Variovorax paradoxus: one gene and its partners. The protein of the gene in region 1 interacts with the protein of each later gene in a pairwise test. Links are inferred from orthologs where the notes say so. Each region holds a gene or a part of one and is shown in the gene's direction. Other genes may lie near its edges. The genes, in order: QFZ47_RS23895, acpP and secA.

What was found.
Region 2: the proteins of QFZ47_RS23895 (region 1) and acpP interact in binary tests that used the Escherichia coli proteins (3 or more experiments, as listed by UniProt). The link is inferred for Variovorax paradoxus from one-to-one orthologs.
Region 3: the proteins of QFZ47_RS23895 (region 1) and secA interact in binary tests that used the Escherichia coli proteins (3 or more experiments, as listed by UniProt). The link is inferred for Variovorax paradoxus from one-to-one orthologs.

What each region holds. Positions count from the first base shown.
Region 1 is NZ_JAUSXL010000002.1:4,299,420-4,308,819, reverse strand. Bases 4,593-7,587 are described here. They hold QFZ47_RS23895 (YbgC/FadM family acyl-CoA thioesterase), read left to right. Parts: upstream 4,593-5,858; coding sequence 5,859-6,317; downstream 6,318-7,587. Other genes in these bases: tolA (cell envelope integrity protein TolA), read left to right, coding at 7,494-7,587; QFZ47_RS23885 (ExbD/TolR family protein), read left to right, coding at 7,053-7,490; tolQ (protein TolQ), read left to right, coding at 6,314-7,036; QFZ47_RS23900 (pyridoxal phosphate-dependent aminotransferase), read left to right, coding at 4,666-5,862. Outside these bases: QFZ47_RS23930 (GspH/FimT family pseudopilin), read right to left, coding at 1-352; bifunctional diaminohydroxyphosphoribosylaminopyrimidine deaminase/5-amino-6-(5-phosphoribosylamino)uracil reductase RibD, read left to right, coding at 549-1,676; QFZ47_RS23920 (riboflavin synthase), read left to right, coding at 1,732-2,397; ribBA (bifunctional 3,4-dihydroxy-2-butanone-4-phosphate synthase/GTP cyclohydrolase II), read left to right, coding at 2,394-3,548; ribH (6,7-dimethyl-8-ribityllumazine synthase), read left to right, coding at 3,562-4,029; transcription antitermination factor NusB, read left to right, coding at 4,026-4,577; more of tolA, read left to right, coding at 7,588-8,417; dnaE (DNA polymerase III subunit alpha), read right to left, coding at 8,469-9,400.
Region 2 is NZ_JAUSXL010000002.1:496,465-505,602, reverse strand. What follows is about bases 4,348-7,080. They hold acpP (acyl carrier protein), read left to right. Parts: upstream 4,348-5,460; coding sequence 5,461-5,700; downstream 5,701-7,080. Other genes in these bases: fabF (beta-ketoacyl-ACP synthase II), read left to right, coding at 5,800-7,044; fabG (3-oxoacyl-ACP reductase FabG), read left to right, coding at 4,619-5,362; fabD (ACP S-malonyltransferase), read left to right, coding at 4,348-4,591. Also shown: QFZ47_RS06195 (Maf family protein), read right to left, coding at 1-478; QFZ47_RS06190 (YceD family protein), read left to right, coding at 563-1,120; rpmF (50S ribosomal protein L32), read left to right, coding at 1,267-1,449; phosphate acyltransferase PlsX, read left to right, coding at 1,511-2,608; QFZ47_RS06175 (beta-ketoacyl-ACP synthase III), read left to right, coding at 2,608-3,585; more of fabD, read left to right, coding at 3,638-4,347; QFZ47_RS06150 (hypothetical protein), read left to right, coding at 7,118-7,540; RNA polymerase sigma factor RpoE, read left to right, coding at 7,641-8,225; QFZ47_RS06140 (sigma-E factor negative regulatory protein), read left to right, coding at 8,243-8,905; QFZ47_RS06135 (MucB/RseB C-terminal domain-containing protein), read left to right, coding at 8,926-9,138. UniProt on the Escherichia coli protein: Carrier of the growing fatty acid chain in fatty acid biosynthesis.
Region 3 is NZ_JAUSXL010000002.1:2,981,470-2,991,172, forward strand. What follows is about bases 4,310-7,607. They hold secA (preprotein translocase subunit SecA), read left to right. Parts: upstream 4,310-4,614; coding sequence 4,615-7,407; downstream 7,408-7,607. Other genes in these bases: QFZ47_RS17710 (hypothetical protein), read right to left, coding at 4,310-4,420; argJ (bifunctional glutamate N-acetyltransferase/amino-acid acetyltransferase ArgJ), read left to right, coding at 7,437-7,607. In the rest of the region: QFZ47_RS17685 (response regulator transcription factor), read left to right, coding at 1-9; QFZ47_RS17690 (PA4824 family protein), read left to right, coding at 145-795; QFZ47_RS17695 (LysR substrate-binding domain-containing protein), read right to left, coding at 811-1,734; QFZ47_RS17700 (pyridoxal-phosphate dependent enzyme), read left to right, coding at 1,834-3,045; QFZ47_RS17705 (Bug family tripartite tricarboxylate transporter substrate binding protein), read left to right, coding at 3,077-4,060; more of QFZ47_RS17710, read right to left, coding at 4,112-4,309; more of argJ, read left to right, coding at 7,608-8,666; QFZ47_RS17725 (ATP-binding protein), read left to right, coding at 8,663-9,538; QFZ47_RS17730 ((deoxy)nucleoside triphosphate pyrophosphohydrolase), read left to right, coding at 9,535-9,703. UniProt on the Escherichia coli protein: Required for protein export, interacts with the SecYEG preprotein conducting channel.

The sequences.
Region 1 (9,400 bases):
CGCGCCCGTCGGGGTCTTGCCGCCGAAGAGTTTCAAATCCATCGCCGACACCGACCACAGTGTCCCAACCGCAGCTCCAGTCCGCGCCGCTGCACTCCGCGCGCTGCCGGATGGTCACGGTTTCTCCGCGACGAGCTGCCTCTGCGCGCGCGTGGCTCACGCTTGCCATCAAGGCCGAGGCCATGCGCTCGACGCGATACTTCTCGATCAGGCCGTTGAAGTTGGGCAACGCAAATGTCAGCAGGATGCCCAGCAGTGCGACAGCGACCATCATTTCGACCAGCGTGAAACCGCATGGCGTTCCGCATCCGCGGGAATGCGCCCTCACGGACGCGCAGAATCCGTTTTTCATGTTGTACCGTCCGCCGGCTCGCCGAAGTGGCTGGACGGCGGGCGTTTCTCCCTGATTTCAATTTTCAGAAAATTCTATTTGGCGAATTCTTATTGACCACCCATTGAACGACGAACGGTCGAAATAAACAGATCAATGGATCACGGGTTTCAATTGTTTTTAAATTGATTTAAAAATAGATTTGATTCAATAAAAAATGACAAATGCAAATGAAATTGTGAATTTCATGACCCAGGCCCTCGATCTCGCACGCCAGGCCGGGCCAGAGACCGATCCCAATCCGCGCGTCGGCTGCGTGCTGGTGGACGCGAATGGCGCGGTGATCGGCCAGGGCCGCACGCAGCAGGTCGGCGGCCCGCATGCCGAGGTCATGGCGCTGCGCGATGCCGCGGCGCGGGGCCTTTCGGTCGCCGGCGCCACCGCCTTCGTCACGCTCGAGCCCTGCGCGCACCACGGCCGCACCGGCCCCTGCTGCGATGCGCTGGCCGCGGCCGGCATCGGCCGGGTCGTGGCATCGATCGCCGACCCCAACCCGCTGGTCGCCGGCCAGGGCTTCGAGCGGCTGCGTGCCGCGGGCGTGGCGGTCGGGGTGGGACCGGGCGCGGAGGAGGCGCGCGAACTCAACATCGGTTTTTTCAGCCGCATGGTCCGCAAGACGCCCTGGGTGCGGCTCAAGGCTGCCGCCTCGCTGGACGGCAAAACCGGCCTGCGCAACGGCGTGAGCCAATGGATCACCTCGGAACCGGCGCGCGCTGACGGCCACGCCTGGCGCGCCCGGGCCGGCGCGGTGCTGACCGGCGTGGGCACGGTGCTGGAGGACGACCCCCGGCTCGACGTGCGGCTGGTGCAAACCAGCCGCCAGCCGCATGTGGTGGTGGTCGACAGCCAATTGCAGACCCCGCCCGGCGCGCAGATCTTCATGGCTGGCCGGCCGGTCTGGATTTACGCTGCGGCGCCGGACGACGCCAAGGCCGCCGCGCTGGAAGCGCGCGGCGCCACCATCGCCTATCTGCCCAACGCGCAGGGCAAAGTCGACCTGGCGGCGATGCTGCGGGATCTCGCCCGGCGCGAGGTCAACGAACTCCACGTCGAGGCCGGCCACAAGCTCAATGGCTCGCTGCTGCGCGAGGGCCTGGTCGACGAGCTGCTGGTGTATCTGGCGCCCAAGCTCATCGGCGACGGGCTCGACATGGCTTCCGGCATTCACACCGGCGGGCCGCTGGCCGACCTGGCCGGCGCGCTGCCGCTGGAATTCAGGACCATCGAGCGGATCGGGCCGGACCTCCGGATCGTGGCCCGGGTCGCGGGAAGGGACGCTTTCTAGCGGGCGAATGCAGGCGCTCGCCGGGCGGACCCAGGATGTCTGCGAAAATGCGCGGATGTTCACCGGAATCATCACCGGCGTGGGGCGCATCGCCGCCATCCACGACCTCGGCCCCTCCTCCTCCTACGGCAAAAGACTCGGCATTGCGGTGCCCGACGGCTATCTTGACGACGTCGGGCTCGGCGACAGCATTGCGCTCAACGGCGCGTGCATGACCGTGACCACGCTCGACCCTGCCCGGCAGCAGTTCACCATCGACATCTCGGCCGAATCGCTCGACAAGACCGCGGGGCTGACCGCGGAAGGCGCCCGCATCAACCTCGAGAAGGCGCTGCGCGCCAGCGACCGGCTGGGCGGCCACATCGTCTCCGGCCATGTGGACGGCATCGGCACGGTGAGCCACTTCGCGCCGGTCGGCGAAAGCTGGGAGCTGCGCGTGGTGGCGCCACTCGCGCTCGCGCGCTTCCTGGCGTACAAGGGCTCCATCACGATCAACGGCGTGAGCCTCACGGTCAACAGCGTGAACGACATCGCCGATGGCGCCGAGATCAGCATCAACCTGATTCCGCACACGGTCGACAACACTTCGCTGGGCAGCCTGCAGGCCGGTTCGAAGGTCAATCTCGAAATAGACACCGTGGCGCGCTATGTGGAGCGCATGCTCCAGGCCGGCGTCCTGGTGCCGACCCCTTCCACGTATTCCAAGGACACCGCCGAATGAACGCTTCCGTCACGCCCATCGGCGCACCCCGCGGCACGCGGGCGCCCGCGCCGATTTCCCCGGTCGAGGAGATCGTGGCCGAGCTCGCCGCCGGGCGCATGGTGATCCTGGTGGACGAGGAAGACCGCGAAAACGAAGGCGACATCGTCATTGCGGCCGACCACATCACGCCCGAGGCCATCAACTTCATGGCGCGCCACGCGCGCGGGCTGATCTGCCTCACGCTCTCGCGCGAGATGTGCGAGCGGCTGCAGCTGCCGCCCATGGTGTCGCGCAACGGCGCCAAGCATTCGACCGCCTTCACCGTCTCCATCGAGGCGGCCGAAGGCGTGACCACCGGCATCTCGGCGGCCGACCGCGCGCGCACCGTGCAGGCGGCCGTGGCGCGCAACGCCGTGGCCAGCGACCTGGTGCAGCCCGGCCACATCTTCCCGCTGCAGGCGGTGGACGGCGGCGTGCTGATGCGCGCCGGCCATACCGAAGCCGGCTGCGACCTGGCCGCGATGGCCGGCTGCTCGCCCGCCTCGGTGATCTGCGAGGTGATGAACGAAGACGGCACCATGGCCCGCCTGCCCGACCTGCAGCTCTTCGCGGCCGAGCATGGGCTGAAGATCGGCACCATTGCCGCGCTCATCGAGCACCGCAGCCGCGTCGAATCGCTGGTTGAAAAGGTCGGTTGCCGCGAGATCCAGACGGCCTGGGGCGCTTTCACCGCGCATGCCTTCATCGACAAGCCGAGCCGCGGCGTGCACCTGGCGCTGGTGCGCGGCCAGTGGGCGCCCGAAGACACGGTGTCGGTACGCGTGCACGAGCCGCTGTCGGTGCTCGACGCGCTCGAGATCAACCGCTCCCTGCACTCGTGGAGCCTGGACGCCAGCCTCGCGCACATCGCGAACGAGGGCAAGGGCGTGGCCGTGCTGCTCAATTGCGGCGAAACGGCCGGCGAACTGCTCGCGCAATTCGACGGCACCGCGCGCCCTGCGCAAGCACCCGAGCGCGGCCGCATGGACCTTCGCAGCTACGGCATCGGCGCGCAGATCCTGCGCGAATGCGGCGTGCACAAGATGAACCTGCTCGGCACGCCGCGGCGCATGCCGAGCATGGCCGCGGGCTACGGGCTCGAGATTGCCGGCTACCTCACCAAAGACTAAAGACTGACACGACATGCAAGGCGCAAACAAGGGAGCGGATGCAAAGCCGCTCGACGGAAAAGGGCTGCGCATCGGCATCGTGCAGGCGCGCTTCAACGCCGACATCACCGATGCGCTCGCCGCGGCCTGCCTCGCCGAGCTCGAGAAGCTGGGCGTGGCCGCGGACGACATCCATCATGTGCAGGTTCCCGGCGCGCTCGAAGTGCCGGTGGCCCTGCAGGCCATGGCCGTGCGCGGCGGCTACCACGCGCTGGTGGCGCTGGGCTGCATCATCCGCGGCGAGACCTATCACTTCGAACTGGTGGCCAACGAATCGGGTGCGAGCGTGAGCCGCGTTGCGCTCGACCACCGCCTTCCCATCGCCAACGCGATCCTCACGACCGAAAACCTGGCGCAAGCCGTCGCCCGACAGACCGACAAGGGCCGCGACGCGGCCCAGGTGGCTGTCGAAATGGCGCAGTTGCTGGCCTCTCTCAAATGACCGAAGACAACGACAACAACAAAGCAGCCGGCGCCAAGCCGCGCCCGGCACGGCAAGTGCGTACCGGCCTGACCAGCACCGGCGCGCGCAAGGCTTCGGCCAAGTCGAACCGCAGCCGCGCACGCGAATTCGCGCTGCAGGCGCTCTACCAGCACCTGGTGGGCCGCAACGACCCGACCGATATCGACCACTTCACGCGCGACCTCGCAGGCTTTCACAAGGCCGATGCCGCGCATTACGACGCGCTGCTGCACGGATCGATCGAGGGCGCCGAACAGCTCGACGCATTGATCCGCCCGCTGCTCGACCGCAAGTTCGAAGAGATATCGCCCGTCGAGCATGCCGTGATGTGGATCGGCGTGTACGAGTTCCAGCACTGCCTGGACGTGCCATGGCGCGTGGTGCTCAACGAGTGCATCGAGTTGGCCAAGGAATTCGGCGGCACCGACGGCCACAAGTACGTCAACGCCGTGCTCAATGGCCTGGCACCGCAATTGCGCGCCGCCGAGGTCGAGGCCGACCGGGCCTCAGGCAAGGCGAGGACGTGAGGAGCGCCGCCCGGCCGCCCGAAGGCGCTCGCCCCCTCGCTTGCGAGGGGGGTGGCGAAGGCGCGCAGCGCCGTAGCCTGGGGGTGCAATGAGGATCTCGGCGCGCGCACAGCGCATCGAACCCTTCTATGTGATGGAGGTGGCCAAGGCCGCCGGCGTGCTCGCGCGCGAGGTGGCCCACACCGACCGGCCGATGATCTTCCTGAACATCGGCGAGCCCGACTTCACCGCCCCGCCGCTGGTGCAGGAAGCCGCTGCGCGCGCCGTTCGCGCCGGCGCCACGCAGTACACACAGGCCACCGGCCTGGAGCTGCTGCGCGAGCGCATCAGCGGCTGGTACACCCAGCGCTTCGGTGTCGACGTGCCGGCGCGCCGCATCGTGGTGACCGCAGGGGCCTCGGCTGCGCTGCAACTGGCCTGCCTGGCCTTGATCGAGTCCGGCGACGAGATACTTCTGCCCGATCCCAGCTACCCCTGCAACCGCCACTTCGTGAGTGCCGCGGATGGCAAGGCCGTGCTGATACCCACCACCGCCGAAGAGCGCTTCCAGCTCACGGCCGCCAAGGTCGAGGCCGCCTGGACCGACAGGACGCGCGGCGTGCTGCTCGCCTCGCCCTCCAACCCGACGGGCACCTCGATCGCGCCCGATGAACTGCGCCGCATTCACGAGGTGGTGTCGCAGCGCGGCGGCATCACGCTGATTGACGAGATCTATCTCGGCCTGTCCTACGACGATGCCTTCGGGCAGACGGCATTGGCCATCGACGACAACGTCATCAGCATCAACAGCTTCAGCAAGTACTTCAACATGACCGGCTGGCGCCTGGGCTGGCTGGTGGTGCCCGAAGCGCTGGTGCCAGTGGTCGAGCGGCTGGCGCAAAACCTCTTCATCTGCGCGAGCACCGTGTCGCAGCATGCAGCGCTGGCCTGCTTCGAGGCCGAGAGCATTGCCGAATACGAGCGCCGCCGCGCCGAGTTCAAGGCGCGCCGCGACTGGTTCATTCCGCAGCTCAACGCGCTGGGCCTGAACGTGCCGGTGGTGCCCGATGGCGCCTTCTACGCCTGGGCCGATTGCACCGCCGTCGCCGAGAAGCTGGGCATCTCGGGAAGCTGGGATTTCGCCTTCGAAACCATGAAGCGCGCCCATGTGGCCGTGACGCCGGGCCGCGACTTCGGCACGGCCGAGACGGGCAAGTTCGTGCGCTTCTCCACCGCGAGTTCGATGGCGCATCTGCAGGAGTCGGTCGAACGCCTGCGGGCCATGATCGCGAACCCGGCCTCATGAGCTACGCGTTTCCGATCCGCGTCTACTGGGAAGACACCGACGCCGGCGGCATCGTCTTCTACGCCAACTACCTCAAGTTCATGGAGCGCGGCCGCACCGAATGGCTGCGCTCGCTGGGCGTGGAGCAGCGAAAGCTGCGCGAGGAAACCGGCGGCCAGTTCGTGGTGAGCGAAACCCAGCTCAAATACCATCGCCCTTCCCGGCTCGACGACGAACTGCTGGTTACAGCCGATCTCAAACAATTGGGTACCGCGTCGTTGATAATCGGTCAACACGTGCTATCAAAAACAGAGCAAGAGCGAACGGGAGCCGCGGCGCCCGTTCTGCTGTGCGAAGGCACGATCCGCATCGGCTGGGTGGATGCCTCCACATTGCGCCCCGCGCGGATACCCACCCAAATTGCGGGAACCCTCGAGCGCTGCGGCGGCTCCATGACTCAACCTTTCAAGCCATGAACCAAGACCTCTCCATCATCAATCTCCTGCTCCATGCGAGCTTCGTGGTGCAACTGGTCGTGCTGCTGCTCGTGATCGTCTCGATCGCCAGCTGGGCCGCGATCATCCGCAAGTACTTCGCGCTGCGCCGCATGCGCGCGCTCAACGACGATTTCGAGCGCGAGTTCTGGTCGGGCACCAGCCTGAACGAGCTGTTCGCCTCGGCCGCGCAGAACGCCAAGTTCGCCGGCCCCATGGAACGCATCTTCGCTTCGGGCATGCGCGAGTACCAGAAGCTGCGCGAGCGCCACGTGAGCGACGCCCCCACGCTGCTGGATGGCGCCCGCCGCGCCATGCGCGCGAGCTTCCAGCGCGAACTCGACGCGGCCGAGCACAACCTGTCGTTCCTGGCCACCGTCGGTTCGGTGTCGCCCTACGTCGGCCTGTTCGGCACGGTCTGGGGGATCATGCATGCCTTCACCGGCCTGGCCGCATTGGCGCAGGTGACGCTGGCCACCGTGGCGCCCGGCATTGCGGAAGCACTGGTGGCCACCGCCATCGGCCTGTTCGCCGCCATTCCGGCGGTGGTGGGCTACAACCGCTTCGCGCGCGAGATCGACAAGATCGCCATTGCCCTCGAAACCTACATCGAGGAGTTCTCCAACATCCTGCAGCGCAACCTCTCGGCCAACCCGGCCGCGGTGGCGTCGGCAACCGCGGCGGCTCCGGCCAACCGCTGAGCGGAGGTTCCAGCACATGCCCGCCGTTTCGTCCCGGGGCCGAGGCCGCCGCACGATCAACGAGATCAACATGGTCCCGTTCATCGACGTGATGCTGGTGCTCCTGATCATCTTCATGGTCACCGCGCCGCTCATCACGCCGAGCGTGATCAACCTGCCTTCGGTCGACCGCGCCAACAAGCAGCCCGACAAGCCCATCGAGATCGTCATCAAGAGCGACGATGAAGTGCAGATCAAGAAAGACCCGTCCACCGGCAGCGGTGGCGCGTCCGTTCCCATGACCCAGATCGGCTCCGCGGCCAAGACCGCCCAGGGCGGCGACGACCAGCGCCCCGTGGTCATCAGCGCCGACAAGTCCGTGAAGTACGAAACCGTCGTGAAGGCGATGAACCAGCTCAAGCGCAGCGGCATCGAGCGCGTGGGCCTGTCCGTCACCACCACGGGCGGCAAATAAGGCATGTCGCTCGCCCTGGATCGTCCCGAGTTCGCACCACCGCCGCAGCGCGGCACGCCGCGCGCGGTGCTGCTTGCGCTGATTGCGCACGCGCTCCTGATCGCGGCGCTGACGTGGGGCGTGCGCTGGCGCAGCGACGCCGACGAAGGCGCCGTCGATGCGGAGCTGTGGTCGTCCACGGTGCAGCAGGCCGCGCCGCGCCTGTCCGCACCGCAGGCACCCACGCCCGCTCCCGCGCCTCCGCCGCCGGCTCCCGCGCCGCCGCCACCGCCCCAGGTGAAGGCACCCGAGCCCGCACCCGCGCCGCGCGCCCCCGACATCGCGCTCGAGCGCGAGAAGAAGCTCAAGGAGCAGAAGGAACAGAAAGAACGCGAGCTCGAGCAGCAGCAACAGCAGAAGAAGAAAGAGCTCGAAGCCAAGCAGCGCGCCGAAGACGAAGCCGAACGCAAGAAGGCGCAGCAGCAAAAGCTCGCCGATCAGCAGAAGAAGCAGCAGGAAGCCGAGGCCAAGCAGGCCGAAGCGAAGAAACAGCAGGAAGCCGCAGCCAAGCAGGCCGCGGCCGACCGGGCCGCAACGCTCAAGCGCATGCAGGGCCTGGCAGGCGCGAGCGGCAGCGACGACTCCAAGGGCACGGCCCTGCGCTCGTCAGGACCGTCGAGCGGCTACGCAGGACGCATTGCCGCGGCGGTGCGTCCGAACATCACCTTCCCCGACGCCGAGACGGTGAACGGCAATCCGGCCGCCGAGTTCGAAGTGAACCTGGCACCGGACGGCACCATCGTCGGCGTCAAGCTGACCAAGTCGAGCGGACTGCCCAGCTGGGACGAAGCCGCCGAGCGCGGCCTGCACAAGACCGACAAGCTGCCACGCGACACCGACGGGCGCATCTTCCCCTCGCTGATCGTCTCGCTGCGGCCCAAGCGCTAACGGGGCCGGCCAGGCGCTACGCGCGCCCGGCCGCCTCGCGGCTCATTCGTTTCACTCGTAGATCACCGAGGCCTTGCCCGCCTCCGCCTGCGCCGTCCAGCTGGCGAGCGCGGCGTCGGTCGGGAAGAACCTGGCGCGCTCGCCCAGCTGCAGTTCGACCTGCGCACCGCCGCGCGCCATCGACAGGCGCACCGGCAGCCCCTGCACCAGATCGCCGTGCTCGCTCTGCTCGGTGCGCGGCGGAAAGTCTTTCACCAGGCGCGCGATGTCGGGCGCCTTGCCGTTGACGGCCACCCGCAGGAATTTTCCGAAGCGGCAGCGCGCGGTGGCCAGGTCCCACACTTGCTGCACCTGAAAGCGCGCTTCGAAGCCGCCGCGGCCCGGCTGGAGCCGGCCGCTCACGATCACCAGTTCGTCGTCCTTCAAGGTGTTGCGGTTCGCGTTGATCAGCGCCTCGTCGGCGGTGGCGTCGATGGCGTCGGACTTGTCGTCGAGCTTGAAGATCGCCAGGCGCCCGCGCTGGCCGTTGATCACGCGGAAATCGCTCACGATGCCCGCGATCACCTGCTGGTCGCGCGTGTCCATCAGGTCGCCGATCTCGCGCTTGCAGAAGCGCCGCACCTCGTGCGCCACCTCGTCGAACAGGTGGCCCGAGAGATAGAAGCCCACGGCCGTCTTCTCGAAGGTGAGCCGCTCCTTCACGCCCCAGGGCGTGGCGTCCACCAGTTCGGGCTCCTGCGTGGCCGAGCCGTGCTCGCTGTCGCCGAAGATGTCGACCTGCGCCGCATTGGCCTCGGTGGCCGATGCGAACTCGAAGGCGCGGTCGACCGAGGCAATGAGCGAGGCGCGGTTCTGCTGGATCGCATCGAAGGCGCCAGCCTTGATGAGCGCCTCGACCGTGCGCTTGTTGATGCGCTGGCGGTCGATGCGCACGCAGAAGTCGAACAGGCTCTTGAACGGCCCGCCCTCTTCCCGCGCCCGCA
Region 2 (9,138 bases), 3.8 Mb from region 1 along the record:
CGATGCCAAGGCCTTCGCTCTTGGCGCTGCCCGCGCAGTCGTACGGCTGCTCGGCCTGCAGGTACTGCTCGATGGCCGCGTCGCTGAGCTCGCGGAACACCACCCGGACCGGCGCCAGGTCGCGCTGGACGAAGCCGGTGGCCTCGCAGACGACGGCCACCGCGGTCTGGAACACCAGCGTCTGGCCGCGCATCCTGCGCAACTGGGCCGTGGCGCGCGCATGGTCGCCCGGCTTGCCGAGCGCCTCGCCGGCGAGATCGGCCACCTGGTCGGAGCCGATGACCACGGCCTCGGGGAAGCGGGCGGCCACGGCGCGGGCCTTTTCGAGCGCCAGCCGCTCGGCCAGCTCGCGCGGCGTTTCGCCGTCCAGGGCCGTTTCGTCGACTTCAGGGGGCTGTACATCGAAGGGCAGGTGCAGTCGGTTCAGCAGTTCGCGCCGGTAGCGCGAGGTCGAGGCGAGGATCAAGAGGCGTTGCATGGGACAGATTGTGCGGGAGCTGCCGCAAAACCCTCAGGCGTGCATCCGGGGCGGCGAGGCGGCCGGCGCGCTAGACTGGTGCGGATGAAGAGAGAATTCGCCCCCCAACGGCTCGACGTGGCCGGCTTTGCCGCCGCTGCCGCCACCCTCGACGCCACCGACCCGGTTCCGAACTATGTGCGCCTTGCCGCCGAACTGGCGGCTGCGGCGCCCGACGCCGTGGTCCGCTGGGCGGCGACCGGCGAAGAACGCCCGGGCGCCGACGGCAAGCCTGTGCCCTGGCTGCATCTGGAAGCCGAGACGACCGTGCCGCTGACCTGCCAGCGCTGCCTGACGCCTGTCGAGGCGCCGCTGGTGGTGGACCGCTGGTTCCGTTTCGTCGCCGACGAGGCCACGGCGGAGGCCGAAGACGATGAATCCGAGGAAGACCTGCTCGTCGTGAGCCGGGATTTCGACCTGCCCGCCCTGATCGAGGACGAGCTCCTGATGGAAATTCCGGCCATGCCCGTGCACGAGGTCTGCCCGGTACCGGTCCAGCTCTCGTCCAGCGACGAAGACTTCCAGGCGGCCGAAGAGGCCAAGCCGAACCCTTTCGCGGTGCTCGGGGCGTTGCGCTCACGCAAGCCGGAAGAGGGCAAGTAGCCCTTTCCCGGCGCCTGGGCTATAATCACGGGCTTCGCGCGCGCCGCCGTGAGCAGCAAGACAGACCAGGGCATTCCATGCATGCCCCTGAATTGCCACCGCAAGAGAGCGCATCCAATCACTCACTCAACAGTCCAGGAGCCATCATGGCCGTCCAGCAAAACAAGAAGTCGCCTTCCAAGCGCGGCATGCACCGTTCCCACAATGCGCTGGTCGTTCCCGGCATTGCCGTCGAGCCGACCACTGGCGAAACGCACCTGCGCCACCACATCAGCCCCAACGGTTTCTACCGTGGCCGCCAGGTGCTCAAGAACAAGTCCGAAGCCTGATCTCGCATCCCAAGGCCGAGGCCCGAAGCTACTTTTGCCGTAGCGTCGGGCCTTTGTTTTGATGGCTACGCCTTCTTCCCCCGAACCCACCGCTGCGCCTTCCGCAATCACGCTTGCCGTGGATTGCATGGGAGGCGACCATGGGCCGCGCGTCACGCTTGCGGCCTGCCGCGCGTTTCTCGAGCGGCACAGCGAAGCCTCGTTGTTGCTGGTCGGTGCGCCCGCGGCATTGGCGGGCTTTGCCGCGCATCCGCGCGCGCGCATCGTCGCCGCCAGCGAAGTGGTGGGCATGGACGATCCGATTGAAATCGCCCTGCGCAAGAAGAAAGACTCTTCGATGCGCGTCGCGATCCAGCAGGTCAAGGATGGCGCCGCGCAGGCGGCCATCTCCGCCGGCAACACGGGTGCCTTGATGGCCATTGCTCGCTACCTGCTCAAGACGCTCGATGGCATCGATCGTCCGGCCATCGCGCCCCAGCTTCCCAATGCCAAGGGTGGCGCCACCACGGTGCTCGACCTGGGGGCCAACGTCGATTGCGACGCGGAAGACCTGCTCCAGTTTGCCGTGCTCGGCTCCGCACTCGTTTCGGCGCTCACGGGCAACGAAGCGCCTTCGGTCGGCCTGCTCAATATTGGCGAAGAAGCCATCAAAGGCAGCGAAACGATCAAAAAAGCAAGCCAACTGCTGCGTACGGCCGCCAATTCCAAGGACTTGAACTTTTACGGCAACGTGGAAGGTAACGACATTTTCAAGGGCACGACAGATATCGTGGTCTGTGACGGTTTCGTTGGAAACGTCGCGCTGAAGGCCAGCGAAGGCGTGGCCTCGATGATCGGCGAATTCATCCGCGTCGAATTCTCGCGGAGCATTTTCACGAAGGCCGCGGCAATTGTTGCCTATCCGGTCCTAAAAGCGTTCAAAAACCGGCTTGACCATCGACGGTACAACGGCGCGGCGCTGCTGGGCCTGCGCGGCCTGGTCTTCAAGAGCCATGGCTCGGCTGACGAAGTGGCTTTCGGACATGCGCTGGATCGCGCTTATGATGCCGCTCGCAACAACCTGCTCGATCGCGTGCGGGCCCGCATCGCTCACGCCGCGCCATTGCTCGCGCGGCAGGAGCCCGCGGTGCCAGCCGACGCGACGGCCCTCCACGTTTGATGAGCCCTTATTCACGCATCACCGGCACCGGCAGCTATCTGCCCCCGCGCCGGGTGACCAATGACGACCTTGCCAAGGAATTGGCATCGCGCGGCATCGAAACCTCGGACCAATGGATCGTCGAGCGTACCGGCATCCATGCACGCCACTTCGCAGCGCCCGAAGTCACGAGCAGCGATCTCGGCCTCGAGGCCGCCAGGCACGCGCTCGAAGCCGCGGGCCGCAAGGCGGAAGACGTCGACCTGATCATCGTCGCCACCTCGACGCCCGACATGGTGTTTCCGTCGTCGGCGGCCATTCTTCAGAACAAGCTCGGCATTGCCGGCTGCCCCGCCTTCGACGTCCAGGCGGTCTGCAGCGGCTTCGTCTATGCGCTGACCGTGGCCGACGCCCTGATCCGCACCGGCACGGCGCGCTGCGCGCTGGTGGTCGGCGCCGAAGTTTTCTCGCGCATTCTCGATTTCAACGACCGCACCACCTGCGTGCTGTTCGGCGACGGCGCCGGCGCCGTCGTGCTCGAGGCCAGCGAGGAGCCGGGCATCCTGGCGAGCGACCTGCATGCGGACGGCAAGCACGTCGGCATCCTTTGCGTGCCCGGTCACGTCTCCGGCGGCAATGTGCTGGGGACGCCGCTGCTGCACATGGACGGCCAGGCCGTGTTCAAGCTGGCGGTGCGCGTGCTCGAGGATGCCGCCCGCGCCACGCTTGCGAAAGCAGGCAAGACCGAGGCCGACATCGACTGGCTCATTCCGCACCAGGCCAACATCCGCATCATGGAAGGCACGGCAAAGAAGCTGAAGCTTCCGCGCGAAAAGCTCGTCGTCACGGTCAACGAGCATGGCAACACCTCGGCCGCCTCGATTCCGCTGGCGCTCGACGAGGCCGTGCGGTCCGGCAAGGTGAAGAAGGGCGAAACCGTCATGCTGGAAGGCGTGGGCGGGGGCTTCACCTGGGGCGCGGTGCTATTGAATCTGTAGTGCATGGCCATGCCCCCTGCGGGCAGCGATGCGACACCACGCTTTAATAAAAATGAAATCCTTTGCTTTTGTCTTCCCGGGTCAAGGCTCCCAGGCCGTCGGCATGCTCGACGCCTGGGGCGATCACCCGGCCGTGGCCGAAACCCTGCGCGAAGCCTCCGAAGCGCTGGGCGAAAACGTCGCCGGGCTGATCAAGAACGGCCCGAAGGAAGAACTTGCGCTGACCACCAACACCCAGCCGGTGATGCTGGTGGCCGGCGTTGCCGCCTGGCGCGCCTGGCTCGCCGAGGGCGGGGCAACGCCTTCGGTGGTGGCCGGGCATTCGCTGGGTGAATATTCGGCGCTGGTCGCGTCGGGTGTGCTGACGCTCGCGCAGGCCGCGCCGCTGGTGCGTTTTCGGGCGCGGGCCATGCAGCAGGCAGTGCCCGTCGGGGTCGGCGCCATGGCGGCCGTGCTGGGCATGGAAGCCGGCAAGGTCGTGGCGGGCTGCGCGGAAGCCACGGCATCGTTCGGTGCAGGCAGCGCCGAAATCGTCGAGGCGGTGAATTTCAACGATCCCATGCAGACCGTGATCGCCGGCAGCAAGGCGGCCGTCGACAAGGCCTGCGAATTGCTCAAGGCCAACGGCGCCAAGCGCGCGCTGTTGCTGCCGGTGTCGGCGCCGTTCCATTCGAGCCTGATGAAGCCCGCGGCCGAGGCGCTGCGCGAAAAGCTCGCCACCCTCACGCTCGCTGCGCCGCAGATTCCGGTGCTGAACAACATCGACGTGGCTGTCGAGACCGACCCTGCGCGCATCCGCGACGCCCTGGTGCGCCAGGCCGCCGGTCCGGTTCGCTGGGTCGAAAGCGTGCAGGCCTTGAAACTGCGCGGCGTAGCCTCCATCATCGAGTGCGGGCCGGGCAGGGTGCTGGCCGGCATGGTCAAGCGCATCGCCCCCGAGCTGGAAGCCGCGTCGGTGTACGACCCGGCGACGCTCGCGGACACCCGACAATCGCTCGCCGGCTGAACGGCGCAGGGCCCCGACACTTCTTTTATGAGCATTCCCAAATTCGAAGGGCAAGTCGCCCTGGTCACCGGCGCATCGCGCGGCATCGGAGCAGCCATTGCGCTCGAGCTGGCGCAGCGCGGCCTCAAGGTGGTCGGCACCGGCACCACCGAGGACAGCGCGGCAAAGATCACTTCGGCGCTCAGCGCCTTCGACGGCCGCGGCCGTGCACTCGATGTGAACGACGCCGTCGCCGTCGAGGCGCTGGTCGACGAGATCGTCAAGGCCTACGGCGAGATCCACGTGCTGGTCAACAACGCCGGTATCACGCGCGACACGCTGGCCATGCGCATGAAGGACGACGACTGGGACGCGGTGCTCGACACCAATCTCAAGGCCGTGTTCCGCCTCTCGCGCGCGGTGATCCGCCCGATGATGAAGCAGCGCTATGGCCGCATCATCAGCATCACGAGCGTGGTGGGCGCCTCCGGCAATGCCGGCCAGGCCAACTACGCGGCGGCCAAGGCCGGCGTGGCGGGCATGACCCGCGCACTGGCCCGCGAGCTGGGCAGCCGCAACATCACGGTCAACTGCGTGGCGCCGGGCTTCATCGAGACCGACATGACGGCCAGCCTGCCCGAAGCACAGCAGCAGGCGTTGCTGCAGCAGATCCCGCTGGGCCACCTGGGCAAGCCGGCCGACATCGCACATGCAGTGGCCTACCTCGCATCGCCCCAGGCGTCCTACGTGACGGGGCAGGAACTGCACGTCAACGGCGGCATGCACATGTAGCCGCAAGGCGCAATCTTTTCCCGTACCGGGCGCACGGCAAATGCCACAATGCGCCCGGCTAAAATCCACTGTTACCTACAACCCTCAGAGGGAACCAAATGAGCGATATCGAAGCACGTGTCAAGAAAATCATCGCCGAGCAACTCGGCGTGGAAGAGTCCCAAGTAACGAACGAGAAGGCCTTCGTGGCCGACCTCGGCGCAGACTCGCTCGACACGGTCGAACTGGTGATGGCACTCGAAGACGAATTCGGGATCGAGATTCCCGACGAAGACGCCGAGAAGATCACCACGGTGCAAAACGCCGTCGACTACGCCACCAAGAATCAAAAGGCCTGATCGGGCCCAGTTGGAACTGTCTCGGCCGGCGGCGCTTTTCTTCTTCAGCCCCGTACGCGCCGACATCAGTCTTCAGCGCTTCCAGAAAGGTTTGCCGGCATGACCAAACGCCGCGTCGTCGTGACCGGACTCGGTTGCATCGCTCCTGTCGGAAACACCGCAACCGAATCCTGGGCCAACCTGTTGGCCGGGAAGTCGGGTATTGCGAACATCACCGCGTTCGATGCAAGCGCCTTCGCTTGCAAGTTCGCCGGTGAGGTCAAGGGTTTCGACATCACACAATACATCTCGGAGAAAGAAGCGCGTCACATGGACCGCTTCATTCATCTGGGGCTTGCCGCCGCCATCCAGGCGGTGCAGGACAGCGGACTGCCGACCGGCGAAGCGCTGCCTTACGAGAAAGCCGTGCGCATCGGCTGCAACATCGGCTCCGGCATCGGCGGGCTGCCGATGATCGAAGAGACGCACGGCGAATACGCGAGCCGCGGCCCCCGCCGCATTTCGCCGTTCTTCGTGCCGGCTTCCATCATCAACATGATCTCGGGCCACGTGTCGATCAAGTACGGCTTCAAGGGCCCGAACATCGCGGTCGTCACGGCCTGCACCACGGGCCTGCATGCCATCGGCACCTCGGCACGCATGATCGAATACGGCGATGCCGACGTGATGATCGCGGGCGGCGCCGAGTCGACCATTTCCCCACTGGGCATCGGCGGCTTCACTGCGCCGCGTGCACTGAGCACGCGCAATGACGATCCCGCAACGGCCTCGCGCCCGTGGGACAAGGACCGCGACGGCTTCGTGCTGGGCGAGGGCTCCGGCGTGCTGGTGCTCGAAGAGTATGAGCATGCCAAGGCGCGCGGCGCCAAGATCTACGCGGAAGTCTCGGGCTTCGGCCTGACCGGCGACGCGTACCACATGACCGCGCCCGACGTCGACGGCCCCCGTCGTTCGATGGCCATGGCGCTGGCCAATGCCGGCGTCAACGCCGATGAGGTCCAGTACCTCAACGCGCATGGCACCTCGACGCAGATCGGCGACCTCAACGAGACCAACGCGGTCAAGCTCGCCTTCGGCGATCACGCGAAGAAGCTCGTCGTGAACTCGACCAAGTCGATGACCGGCCACCTGCTGGGCGGCGCCGGCGGCATCGAATCGGTGTTCACGGTGCTTGCGCTGCATCACCAGAAGAGCCCCCCGACCATCAATATCTTCAACCAGGATCCGGAGTGCGACCTCGACTATTGCGCCAATCAGGCGCGCGATCTCAAGATCGATGTCGCGGTCAAGAACAACTTCGGCTTCGGCGGCACCAACGGCACGCTGGTGTTCAAGCGCGTTTGAACCTTGCTCTTCCATGTACAGCGCGCCATCGGTGACCTATCCGGTGGGGCGCTCGCGCGGCGCGACCCGGATCTTGCTTGCCACGTGGGCCTTGGGTGCCTGCTGCGCGGGCCTGTCGTGCTATTTGATCGATAGCGTCGGCTGGCGCCAGCTGCTGCTGGTTCTGAGCGTCCTGTTTTCAGGCATTGCGGCCGGACTCGGGCTGCGGAGCGACGGTGCCGCCATGCTGCACTTCGACGGCCTGTGCTGGACCTTGACGGGCGCCGACCCCGGCCGGGCCGTTCACGCGGCGCGCGCCGCCGTGGCGCTCGACCTGCAATCGCTGCTGCTGGTCCGGCTGACCCGGCCGGGCCGCGCCGGACGGTGGATATGGATCGAGCAGCGCGCCATGCCGGAACGCTGGCGCGATGTGCGCCGTGCGGTATATTCGCGCGCCCCGTCCGCCTCGCCTGCGGGCGAGCCGTGGCGAGCCACCGCGCCTGCCGATGCGCCCTGAACCTCCCCGATGACAACTTCTCCGCCGCCAGTGCCACCGGACTCCGGCTTGCCCGAATGGGTCCGCCGAGGCGCCGCGTCCGGGCGAGGTCGACCTCCAGCTGGTCCAGCGCACGGTCGCGGGTGACCAGAAGGCCTTCGAGCTGCTGGTCATCAAGTACCAGCGCCGGATCGAGCGCCTGATCGGGCGCATGGTGCGCGACGTCGACCTGGTCGAAGACATCGCCCAGGAAACCTTCATCCGGGCCTACCGCGCGCTCCACCAGTTCCGTGGCGATGCCCAGTTCTACACCTGGCTCTACCGGATTGCGGTCAACACCGCCAAGAAGGCGCTGGTCGACATGAAGCGCGACCCGACCATCTCCGAAAGCGCCCTGCGGCCGTCTTCTGACGAGGACGATGAAACTTACCGCCCTGGAAACGAACCAATCAGCGACGAAACTCCCGAATCAGTCTTGGCAGCGAACGAGATCGCCCAGGTGGTCCAGGCGGCCATGGAAGCATTGCCGCCCGAATTGCGCCAGGCGGTCACCCTGCGCGAGATCGAGGGCATGAGTTACGAAGAGATCGCCGAGGTCATGGATTGCCCTATCGGCACGGTGCGCTCGCGTATTTTCCGGGCGCGTGAGGCCATTTCGGCCAGGGTCAAACCGCTGCTGGACAACCAGTCCGGCAAGCGTTGGTAGGTAAGCAGGTGAATGAAATGAATCAGACGATGACGGTTCGTGAACAGGTGTCCGCGCTGGCGGACGGTCATTTGCATGGCGAGGACTTCGCGCGGGCCATCGACACCGTCTGCGCGAAAGAAGATGCGCGCGGTGCCTGGCGCGCCTATCACCTGGTGGGCGACATCCTGCGCTCGGGCGCCCATTCGCCCTGCAGCGACAGCAACGCATTCCTGGCCCGCTTCCAGCAGCGCCTGGCCGCGGAGCCCGTCATCGCGGCGCCGGCGCCGGCCGCAGCACCCGCGGTGCTGACGGCGCGACACAGGGCCGACGCAGCCAACGAGCCGGTCTTCCGCTGGAAGCTGGTGGCCGGCGCCGCGTCGCTGGTGGCGGTTGCCGCCATCAGCTGGACCCTGGTCGGCAACGGCATTGGCGCGTCGTCGCTGGGTGCCCAGATCGCAGCTGCCCAGCAGCAGCCGGCCGCCAATTCGGTGCTGGCCGCCGCGGCCGCCAACAGCCAGCTTCCGCCCACGGCCGCGCTCACGCCAACCCGTGTGATGGTCGGCAACGGCAGTCCGCAGGTCATGCTGCGCGATCCGCGGCTCGACCAATTGCTCGAAGCGCACCAGCAGGCCGGTGGCGCGTCGCAAATGCCCTCGGGCTTCCTGCGCAACGCGACCTTCGAAGGCCCTGCGCGCTGATCCGCGCCTGTCTCTCTCCAATGACCGTTCAGATGCCGATCTCCGCACGCGCGTTCGCGCTGGTGTTCGCTGCTTTTTGTCTTGCGCAGATCGCGGCCGCGCAGACCCGGCCTGGTCCGGCGAACCCCAGGGGGACGGCCTCGGCCCAGGCTGGCGATGCGCCGCCCTCGATGAGCGTCGTCGAATGGCTGCAACGCATGCATACGGGAGCCCGGCAGCGCAATTACGTTGGC
Region 3 (9,703 bases), 1.3 Mb from region 1 along the record:
GAGATCTAAAAATCTGCCGGGCAGTCGCCGCGCCACCGCGGCGACTTTCGCCATCCCTAGAATGCCGTGTCTTTCGGGATGCCGGCGATGAAAAAGAACAAACTCAGAACAACAATTCGATGGCCGCAACCTGCCTGGCTGCCCGTGGCTGCCTGCATTCTGGCGAGTGCCGGTGCCCGGGCCGCAGGCCATTTCGACATCGATGACGCCGGCATGCTCGATCCTGGCCAATGCCAGTACGAAGCCTGGTGGGGCCGCACCGGCCCCGAACCGGTGACCGGGCTGCACATCGGTCCGTCCTGCCGCGTCGGGCCGGTCGAGCTGGGGCTGAACATCGACCGACTTTCAGTTCAGCGCGTGCACACGGTCACTGCGGGCCCGCAACTCAAGTGGAACTTCTTCGGACCAGCGGCCGATGCGCCGCTGAGTGCGGCGCTGTCGCTCGGTGCCATGTTCGACCTGACGCGTGGCGGCCGTGCGGGCGGCCAGTTCGTGCTGCCGGTCACGTGGCGCCCGGCGGACAGCCTGCAGATTCACGCCAACCTCGGCGCCGACTGGGCCACCGGCACGGGCGCCCGCACACCGCGCGGCGGGCTGGCGGTGGAGTGGGCGCTCGACGACAAGGTTTCGCTGATCGCCGAGCGCAGCCGCGCGTCGGGGGTCTGGACCTCGCGCATCGGCGGGCGCTTCGCCCTCACGCCGCTGGTCAGCGTGGATGTCAGCGCCTCCAGGACGGGACCGCAGCGCGTGCGCGGCTTCGTCGTGGGGCTGAACCACGAGTTCGGCTGGAAGTAGGACGCCGGTGCGGCCTCAGCGCAGGTAGCGCTGGATGCGCTTCTCGTCTTCCGCCAGTTGCCGTCGCATGAGCGAGAGAAAGTCGCGCGCGGTGGTGGACAGCACCTTGCCCGCGGGCAGGGCCAGCACGCAGGAAAAGAACACGTCGACCGAGAGCCGGCGCACCACGAGGCCGCGTTCCGCGTAGTCGAGCGCGGTGATCGGGTTGACCAGCCCCACGCCCAGGCCGCGCACGGCCATCTCGCACACGCTGGCCGCATAGGGCGTCTGCACCATCACCCGAAGCGCCGCGCCGCGTTCGGCCAGTGCGGTTTCGAGCCCGCGGTGCGAAGGGTCTTCGGGGTTCAGGGCCAGGAAGGGCACCTGCGCGAGCTGCTCCGGCTCGACGCGCTTGAAGCGCGCCAGCGCATGGCCTTGCGGCATCACGACCACGCCGGGAAAGCGCGCGAAGGTCGAGTGATCGATGCCTTCGAGCGGCAGTTCGTCGGCCATCAGGCCGAAGTCGGAGACGCCCTTTGCCACGCGGTCGCGCACATCCTTGGAGCTGAGCACCTGCAGCGACACCTGCGGCCACGGACTGTTGTCGCCCCGGTGCGCCTTCAGGCGCTCCAGCGCACGGGGCATGAAGCCGAGGCCGAAGGCCGGATAGCAACTGAGCTCGAGCTGGTTGGTGCCGAAGTCGCGCAGGCTGCGCATGCGGTGCTCGATGGCCTCCATGCCGATGAAGACGCGCTCGACCTCGGTCCACAGCGCGTGCGCCTCGGGCGTGGGCACCAGCCGCCCTCCGGTGCGCTGGAACAGGAGCATGCCGGCCTGCGCCTCGAGCCGCTTGAGCGACTGGCTGATGGCGGGCTGCGTCACATGCAGCAGGGCCGCGGCCTTGCGCGTGGAGCCGGCGCGCATCAGGGCCCGGAACGTCTCTATTTCGGTGAAGCGCATCGATAAGTTTATTTATCGCTTGAGTATTTCAAGCTAGATGATTTTATTTGCAGACGCCTAAGATTTGGGCACGACCTCTCCACCCAGGACCGCCTGAACATGCCTGCGCCCGTACTCCGCTTCAAGCTCGCCTCGGCTTCCGAGCCGTCCGCCGATCCGCCAGGCACCGCGCGGACCCGTCCGCCGCGCCCGGCGAAAAATCCCCGATTGCAAGGCTTTCGGTGCCTGCGCTGCGAGGCTCCCTATCCGCTCACGCTGGCGAACGACGGCTGCCCTGCCTGCCGCGGCTTGGGCATCCACGTCGGGCTGCACGCGAGCTACCTGCCGGGTGGCGGCAGCCCCCTGCCCATGCCCTACGCGCCGGGCTTCACGCTGGGCGAGGGCGGCACGCCTCTGCTTGACATCCCGGAGCTTGCCCGCGCGTTCGGCGTGGCGCGCCTCGCGCTCAAGGACGAATCGGGCAACCCTACCGGCTCCCACAAGGACCGCATGACCGCGGTGGGCGTGGCCCAGGCGCTGGATTTCGGTGCCCACACGCTGGTGCTGGCCTCTTCGGGCAATGCCGCGATCTCGGCGGCGCACTATGCGTGGGCCGCGGGCCTGCGCTGCGAAGTGGCAACCTACGAAGGCCTGCCGGCCGCCTATGCGCGGCAGCTCGATGCCCTTGGCGCTCGGCGCCACATCTTTTCCGACAACGCCGGCCGCTGGGCTTTCGTGCGTGAGCGCTCACAACATCCGGGTTATTTCGCGCTGACCAATTACCGCCTGCCAGCATTGGGAAGCGCGCCGCTGGCGATCGAGGGCTACAAGCCCATTGCCCTGGAGTGCCTGGCCGAGGGCGGCCTGCCCGATCACGTGGTGATTCCCACGGCGCGCGGCGATCTGGCCTGGGGCATCTACGCGGGCTTTCGCGACCTGCTGGCCGCCGGGCGCATCTCGCGCCTGCCGCGGCTCTGGCTGGTCGAACCTTTTGCGCGCCTCTCGCGCGTGCTGGCCGGCGGCGCGCTCGACGGCATGTACCCCGGCCACACCGCGCAGTTTTCCACCGCCGGGTCCACCGTGACCTTCCTGCAGTGGCAAGCCGCAGTCGCCTCGGGCGGTGGCGCGGTGGTGGTGGGCGACGACCAGGCCCGCGCGGCCCGGCGAACGCTCACGGCGGCCGGCGTGAGCGCCGAACTGTGCGCGGCGGCCGGACTGGACGCCCTGCGCCAGCTGCGCGAGGGCAACGCCATTGCCGGCGATGCCCACGTGGTGCTGATGCTCACGGCCAACGCCTCACGCGACCCGAGCTGGCCCGACCCGGCCGCCTGAACTTCCGAGCCATCCAGAAGGAACCGAAACCATGCAAGCAATGCAACGCCGCGCCTTCCTGGCTGCCGGTTCAGCCGCCCTGTTCACCACCACGGCGCAGCGCGCCTGGGCGGCCTTTCCCGACAAACCCATCAAGCTGATCGTGCCGTGGGCCGCCGGCGGGAGCACCGACGCCATTGCGCGCGCCATGGCGCAGCGCATGAGCCAGACGATCGGCAACTCGGTGATCGTCGACAACCGGCCCGGCGCGGCCGGCCAGATAGGCACCGAGGCAGCGGCCAAGGCCGCGCCCGACGGCTACACACTGGCCATCGTCGAGCTGCCGCACGCCATTGCGCCCGCGGTGACCACGCGCTTGCCCTACGACCTGCTGCGCGACTTCACGCCGGTGACGATGATCGGCACCTCGCCCCTCGTCTTCTTTGCGGGCATGGACGACGACAGCCGGGATTTCAAGACCTTCATCAGGACGGCGGCCGCCCGTCCGATGCCGCCGGCCATTGCGCATAGCGGCGCCGGCACGGTGAGCCACCTGGCGGCCGAACTGCTGGCGAGCCGCACGAAGATCAGGTTCAACATGGTTCCCTATCGCGGCTCGGCGCCGGCGCTCACCGACGTGGCGGCGGGCACGGTGGCCGGGCACTTCGCCACGCTGGCCAGCGGTTCCAGCCTGCTGGGCGCCAACCGGATCCGCCCGCTGCTGGTGACGAGCGCGCAGCGCGTGAACATTCCGGGGCTCAAGGAAGTGCCTGGCCTCGCGGAGAGCGGGCTCAAAGGTCTGGAGATCGACCAGTGGTGGGCCATGGTGGCGCCCGCCACCACGCCGCTGGAGGTGACCGAGCGGCTGCGGCGCGAAGCCATCGCGGCGCTGGACCATCCGTCGGTGAAGGAGCGCATGGCCGTGCTCGGCGTGCAGCTGCAGGGGTCCACCACGGGCGAGCTGCGGGCTTTCATGCGCGCCGAAGCCGAGCGCTGGCAGAAGGTGGCGCACGACATCGGGCTTCAGCCGCAATAGGTCGGGAGCCGATGGGCGGGCCGTTTGCGCGGCCGGCCGTTTTTCTTTTGTTCAGCGCCCGGATTGCACCTTGATCCGGATCGTGTTCACGTCCCAGCCCTTGTTGCGCAGCCGGGTGACCAGCATCGGCGACAGCTGCCGCAGCTTGGCGGCCGCGGCGCTGCCGTTGACCAGCAGGCACCACACGTCCCCTTCGGCCGGGCCGGCCTGCACGGCCGGGCGCATGGGCGGCGGGATCAGTCCCTCGACCGCCCGCAGCCGCTCGCTCGCGTCGCGCGCGCGGGCGATCAGGCTCGCCAGGGTGGGCGAACCTTCGGCGGCCTGCTGCAACGTGAAGGGGGGGACGGAGCGGCGATTCATGGGTAATCCGGAGGGTGGAACAAGACAGCTAAAATGCCCGGTTTGCCGACGCTTGCGCCGGCAGATCCGGTCTGGAGCCGCTTGCCTTCTTCGGAGCTTGCATTCGAAGAAGGTGCGCCCAACTGCTTTCACCATATCTTAGGGAATCCGGTCGCAGTGCCTGTCGTGTCAGGTGCCCGCCCATCTCCACGCCAATGGCAACCAACTTCCTGACCCAGATTTTCGGCAGTCGCAACGACCGGCTCCTCAAGCAGTATCGCAAGACGGTGGAGCGCATCAATGCGCTCGAACCCGAATTCGAGAAGCTCACCGACGACGGGCTGCGTGCCAAGACTCAGGAGTTCAAGGACCGCATCGCCAAGGGCGAAACCCTCGACGACCTGCTGCCGGAAGCCTTTGCCACCGTGCGCGAAGGCTCCAAGCGCGTCATGAAGATGCGCCACTTCGACGTGCAGCTGCTCGGCGGCATGGCGCTTCACAACGGAAAGATCGCCGAAATGCGCACCGGCGAGGGCAAGACCCTGACCGCCACGCTGCCGGTGTACCTGAATGCGCTGTCGGGCCAGGGCGTGCACGTGGTCACCGTGAACGACTACCTCGCCAACCGCGACGCCCAGTGGATGGGGCGCCTGTACAACTTCCTTGGCCTCACGGTGGGCATCAACCTGCCGCAGATGCCGCGCGAGGAAAAGCAGCAGGCCTACGCCAGCGACATCACCTACGGCACCAACAACGAGTACGGCTTCGACTACCTGCGCGACAACATGGTGTACGAGCCCGGCGACCGGGTTCAGCGCAGCCTGAACTACGCCATCGTCGACGAGGTGGACTCCATCCTGATCGACGAGGCCCGCACGCCGCTGATCATCAGCGGCCAGGCCGAAGACCACACCGACCTTTACCTGGCCATCAACAGGGTGGTGCCGCTGCTAACCAAGCAGGAAGGCGAGGCCGATCCGCGCACGGGTGAAGGCGTCACGGTGCCGGGCGACTTCACGGTCGACGAAAAAACCCACCAGGTGTTCCTGACTGAAGACGGCCACGAGAAGGCCGAGCAGCTGCTGGGCGAATTCAAGCTGCTGCCCGAAGGCGCGTCGCTCTACGACCCGGCCAACATCACGCTGATGCACCACCTGAACGCCGCGCTGCGCGCACGGCACCTGTACCACCGCGATCAGCACTACGTGGTGCAGCAGGGCGAAGTGGTCATCGTCGACGAATTCACCGGCCGCCTCATGACGGGCCGGCGCTGGAGCGATGGCCTGCACCAGGCCGTGGAAGCCAAGGAAGGCGTGCAGATCCAGGCCGAGAACCAGACGCTGGCCTCCATCACCTTCCAGAACTACTTCCGCCTCTACGGCAAGCTGGCCGGCATGACCGGCACGGCCGACACCGAAGCCTACGAGTTCCAGGAAATCTATGGCCTCGAGACGGTCATCATTCCGCCGAACCGCATCAGCAGGCGCGACGACCAGCTCGACCGCGTCTACAAGACCACGCGCGAGAAGTACGAGGCGGCCATCCAGGACATCCGCGAATGCTACGAGCGCGGCCAGCCGGTGCTGGTGGGCACCTCGTCGATCGAGAACTCCGAAATCATCGACGGCCTGCTCACCCAGGCGGACCTGCCGCACCAGGTGCTCAACGCCAAGCAGCATGCGCGCGAAGCCGACATCGTGGCGCAGGCCGGCCGCACGAAGATGATCACCATCGCGACCAACATGGCCGGCCGCGGTACCGACATCGTGCTGGGCGGCAACATCGAGAAGATGGTCGAGGCCATCGAGAACGACGAAGGCCGCGACGACGCCACCAAGGAGGCCGACATCGCGCATGTGCGCGCCGAATGGACCAAGGACCATGAATTCGTCAAGTCGCTCGGCGGCCTGCGCATCATCGCAACCGAGCGCCATGAGTCGCGCCGCATCGACAACCAGCTGCGCGGCCGCTCGGGCCGCCAGGGCGACCCGGGCTCCTCGCGCTTCTACCTGAGCCTGGACGATCCGCTGATGCGCATCTTCGCGGGCGACCGCGTGAAGGCGATCATGGACCGCCTCAAGATGCCCGACGGCGAAGCCATCGAGGCCGGCATCGTCACGCGCAGCATCGAGAGCGCGCAGCGCAAGGTCGAGGCACGCAACTTCGACATCCGCAAGCAGCTGCTCGAATACGACGACGTTTCGAACGACCAGCGCAAGGTGATCTACCAGCAGCGCAACGACATCCTCGACGCGGGCGACCTCACGGCGCAGATCGCGGCGCTGCGCGAAGGCTGCTTCACCGATGTCGTGCGGCAGTACGTGCCGGCCGAATCGGTCGAGGAGCAGTGGGACCTCGACGGCCTCGAAAAGAGCCTCGCCAACGAGTGGGGCATCGACATGCCCCTGAAGAAGGACATCGAAGCGGCCGAGGCCGTGAGCGACGAAGACATCGTCGAGAAGGTGGTCAAGACCGCCAACGACAGCTTCGATGCCAAGGTGGCGCTGATCGGCCAGGAGAACTTCACGCAGTTCGAGCGCATGGTGCTGCTGCAGAGCATCGACACCCACTGGCGCGAGCACCTGGCCTCGCTCGACTACCTGCGCCAGGGCATTCACCTGCGCGGCTATGCGCAGAAGCAGCCCAAGCAGGAATACAAGCGCGAGGCCTTCGAGCTCTTCGGCCAGCTGCTCGACTCGGTCAAGAACGAAGTCACGCGCCAGCTCATGACGGTGCGCGTGCAGTCGGGCGAGCAGTTCGAAGAAGCGGCGGATGCGCTCGAGAGCCGCGGCGAGAACCTCTCGAACATCACCTACAGCGCGCCCACCGAAACCGGCGAGGTCGAGGTGCGCCTGGACGAAGAAAACCAGCGCCGCATCGCGGCCGCGGGGCTGGGGCTCGGCACGCTCGGCGCCGAAGCCGCGGCCTTTGCCCGCGTCGGCCGCAACGACCCGTGCCCCTGCGGCAGCGGCAAGAAATACAAGCATTGCCACGGCAAGCTCAGCTGACCCAGAAACTCCGGAGAAGAGAAACCGCCATGCCCGTGAACCTGTCCGCCCCTGATCCTGCCGCCTTGTTCGCGGTGCCCGGCGTCCGCATCGGCGTGGCCGAAGCGGGTGTGCGCAAGGCCAACCGCAAGGACCTGACGGTGGTGCTGATCGACGAAGGCTCGGCGGTCGGCGGCGTGTTCACCCAGAACCGCTTCTGCGCGGCGCCGGTGCAGGTCTGCCGCGACCATCTGGTGGCCAACTACGGCATTCGCGCCATGGTCATCAATACCGGCAACGCCAATGCCGGCACGGGCGAAGACGGCCTGATGCGCACGCGCTCCACCTGCATCGCACTCGCGCGCCAGCTGGAGATCGCGCCCGAGCAGATCCTGCCGTTTTCCACCGGCGTGATCATGGAGCCGCTGCCCGTGGACCGCATCGAGGCCGGCCTGCCGGCCGCGCTGGCCGATGCTTCGGAGAACCACTGGGCGCGTGCGGCCGAAGGCATCATGACCACCGACACGATCCCCAAGGCGTTCAGCCAGCGGGTTCAAATTGGCGGCGCCACCGTCACCATCACCGGCATCAGCAAGGGCGCCGGCATGATCCGCCCGAACATGGCGACCATGCTGGGCTTCATGGCCACCGACGCAAAGATCGACCCGGCGCTGATCCAGCCGCTGGCCAAGCGGCTCGCCGATGCCTCGTTCAATCGCGTGACCATCGACGGCGATACCTCGACCAACGACTCCTTCGTGGTCATTGCCACGCAGAAGGCGGCGCACGCCACCATCACCTCGCTCGATTCGCCCGAAGGCCAGGCCCTGGTCGAAGCCATGCAGAACGTCGCGCGCCAACTGGCGCAGGCAATCGTGCGCGACGGCGAAGGCTCCACCAAGTTCATCACCATCCAGGTCGAAGGCGGGCGCGATGCCGCCGAGTGCAGGCAGGTGGCTTATGCCGTGGCGCATTCGCCGCTGGTCAAGACGGCGTTCTATGCCAGCGACCCCAACTTGGGCCGCATCCTCGCGGCCGTGGGCTACGCGGGCATCGAAGATCTCGACCAGACCGGCATCGACCTGTTCCTCGACGACGTGCACGTGGCCGTCAAGGGCGGGCGCAACCCGTCGTACCGCGAGGAAGACGGCCAGCGCGTGATGAAGCAGAGCGAGATCACGGTGCGCATCGGCCTGGGCCGCGGCAAGGCCAGCGAGACGGTGTGGACCTGCGACTTCAGCCACGAGTACGTGACCATCAACGCCGACTACCGGTCATGAATGAACAGTTCCAGAAGCTGATCGAGCGCGCCGAACAGCTGATCGGCCGCATCGAATCGATCCTGCCGCAGCCGCTGGCTGCACCGGCCGACTGGAACGCGTCGATCGCCTGGCGCTATCGGCGCCGCAGTTCGGGCCACGGCGTGCTCGAGCCCGTCAAGCACGTGGCTGCGATGGCACTCGATTCGCTGAAGGAAATCGACATCCAGAAGGAAAAGATCGAGCGCAACACGCGCCAGTTCGTCGAAGGCAAGCCGGCCAACAACGTGCTGCTGACCGGCGCGCGCGGCACGGGCAAGTCGTCGCTGATTCGCGCCTGCCTGCAGGCCTACGCGCCGCAGGGACTGCGCCTGATCGAGGTCGACAAGGCCGAACTCACCGACCTGCCCGACATCGTCGAGGTGGTGTCGCAGCGGCCCGAGAAGTTCATCGTGTTCAGCGACGACCTGAGCTTTGACGAGGGCGAGCCCGGCTACAAGGCGCTCAAGTCGATCCTCGACGGATCGATTGCCGCATCGACGCCCAACGTGCTGATCTACGCGACCAGCAACCGGCGCCACCTGCTGCCTGAATACATGAAGGACAACCTCAGCTACACCCACACCGAGGACGGCGAAGTCCATCCCGGCGAGGTGATCGAGGAAAAGATCTCGCTGTCGGAGCGCTTCGGCCTGTGGGTGAGCTTCTATCCGTTCAGCCAGAACGAATACCTCGCGATCGTCGCGCAATGGCTGTCGTCGTTCGGCGTCGACAAGGCCGCCATCGAGGCAGCGCGGCCCGAGGCGCTGGTCTGGGCGCTCGAGCGTGGTTCGCGCAGCGGCCGCGTGGCCTACCAGTTCGCGCGCGACTACGCGGGGCGGGCCACGGCATGAGCGCACAGCCGGGCCGCAAGCACACCGAGGTGGCCGTCGGCGTGCTGATCCGGCCGGCCGACGGCGCGCTGCTGCTGTCGACCCGCCCCGAGGGCAAGGCCTATGCGGGCTTCTGGGAATTCCCGGGCGGCAAGATCGAGGCCGGCGAGACGGTGGAGCAGGCAC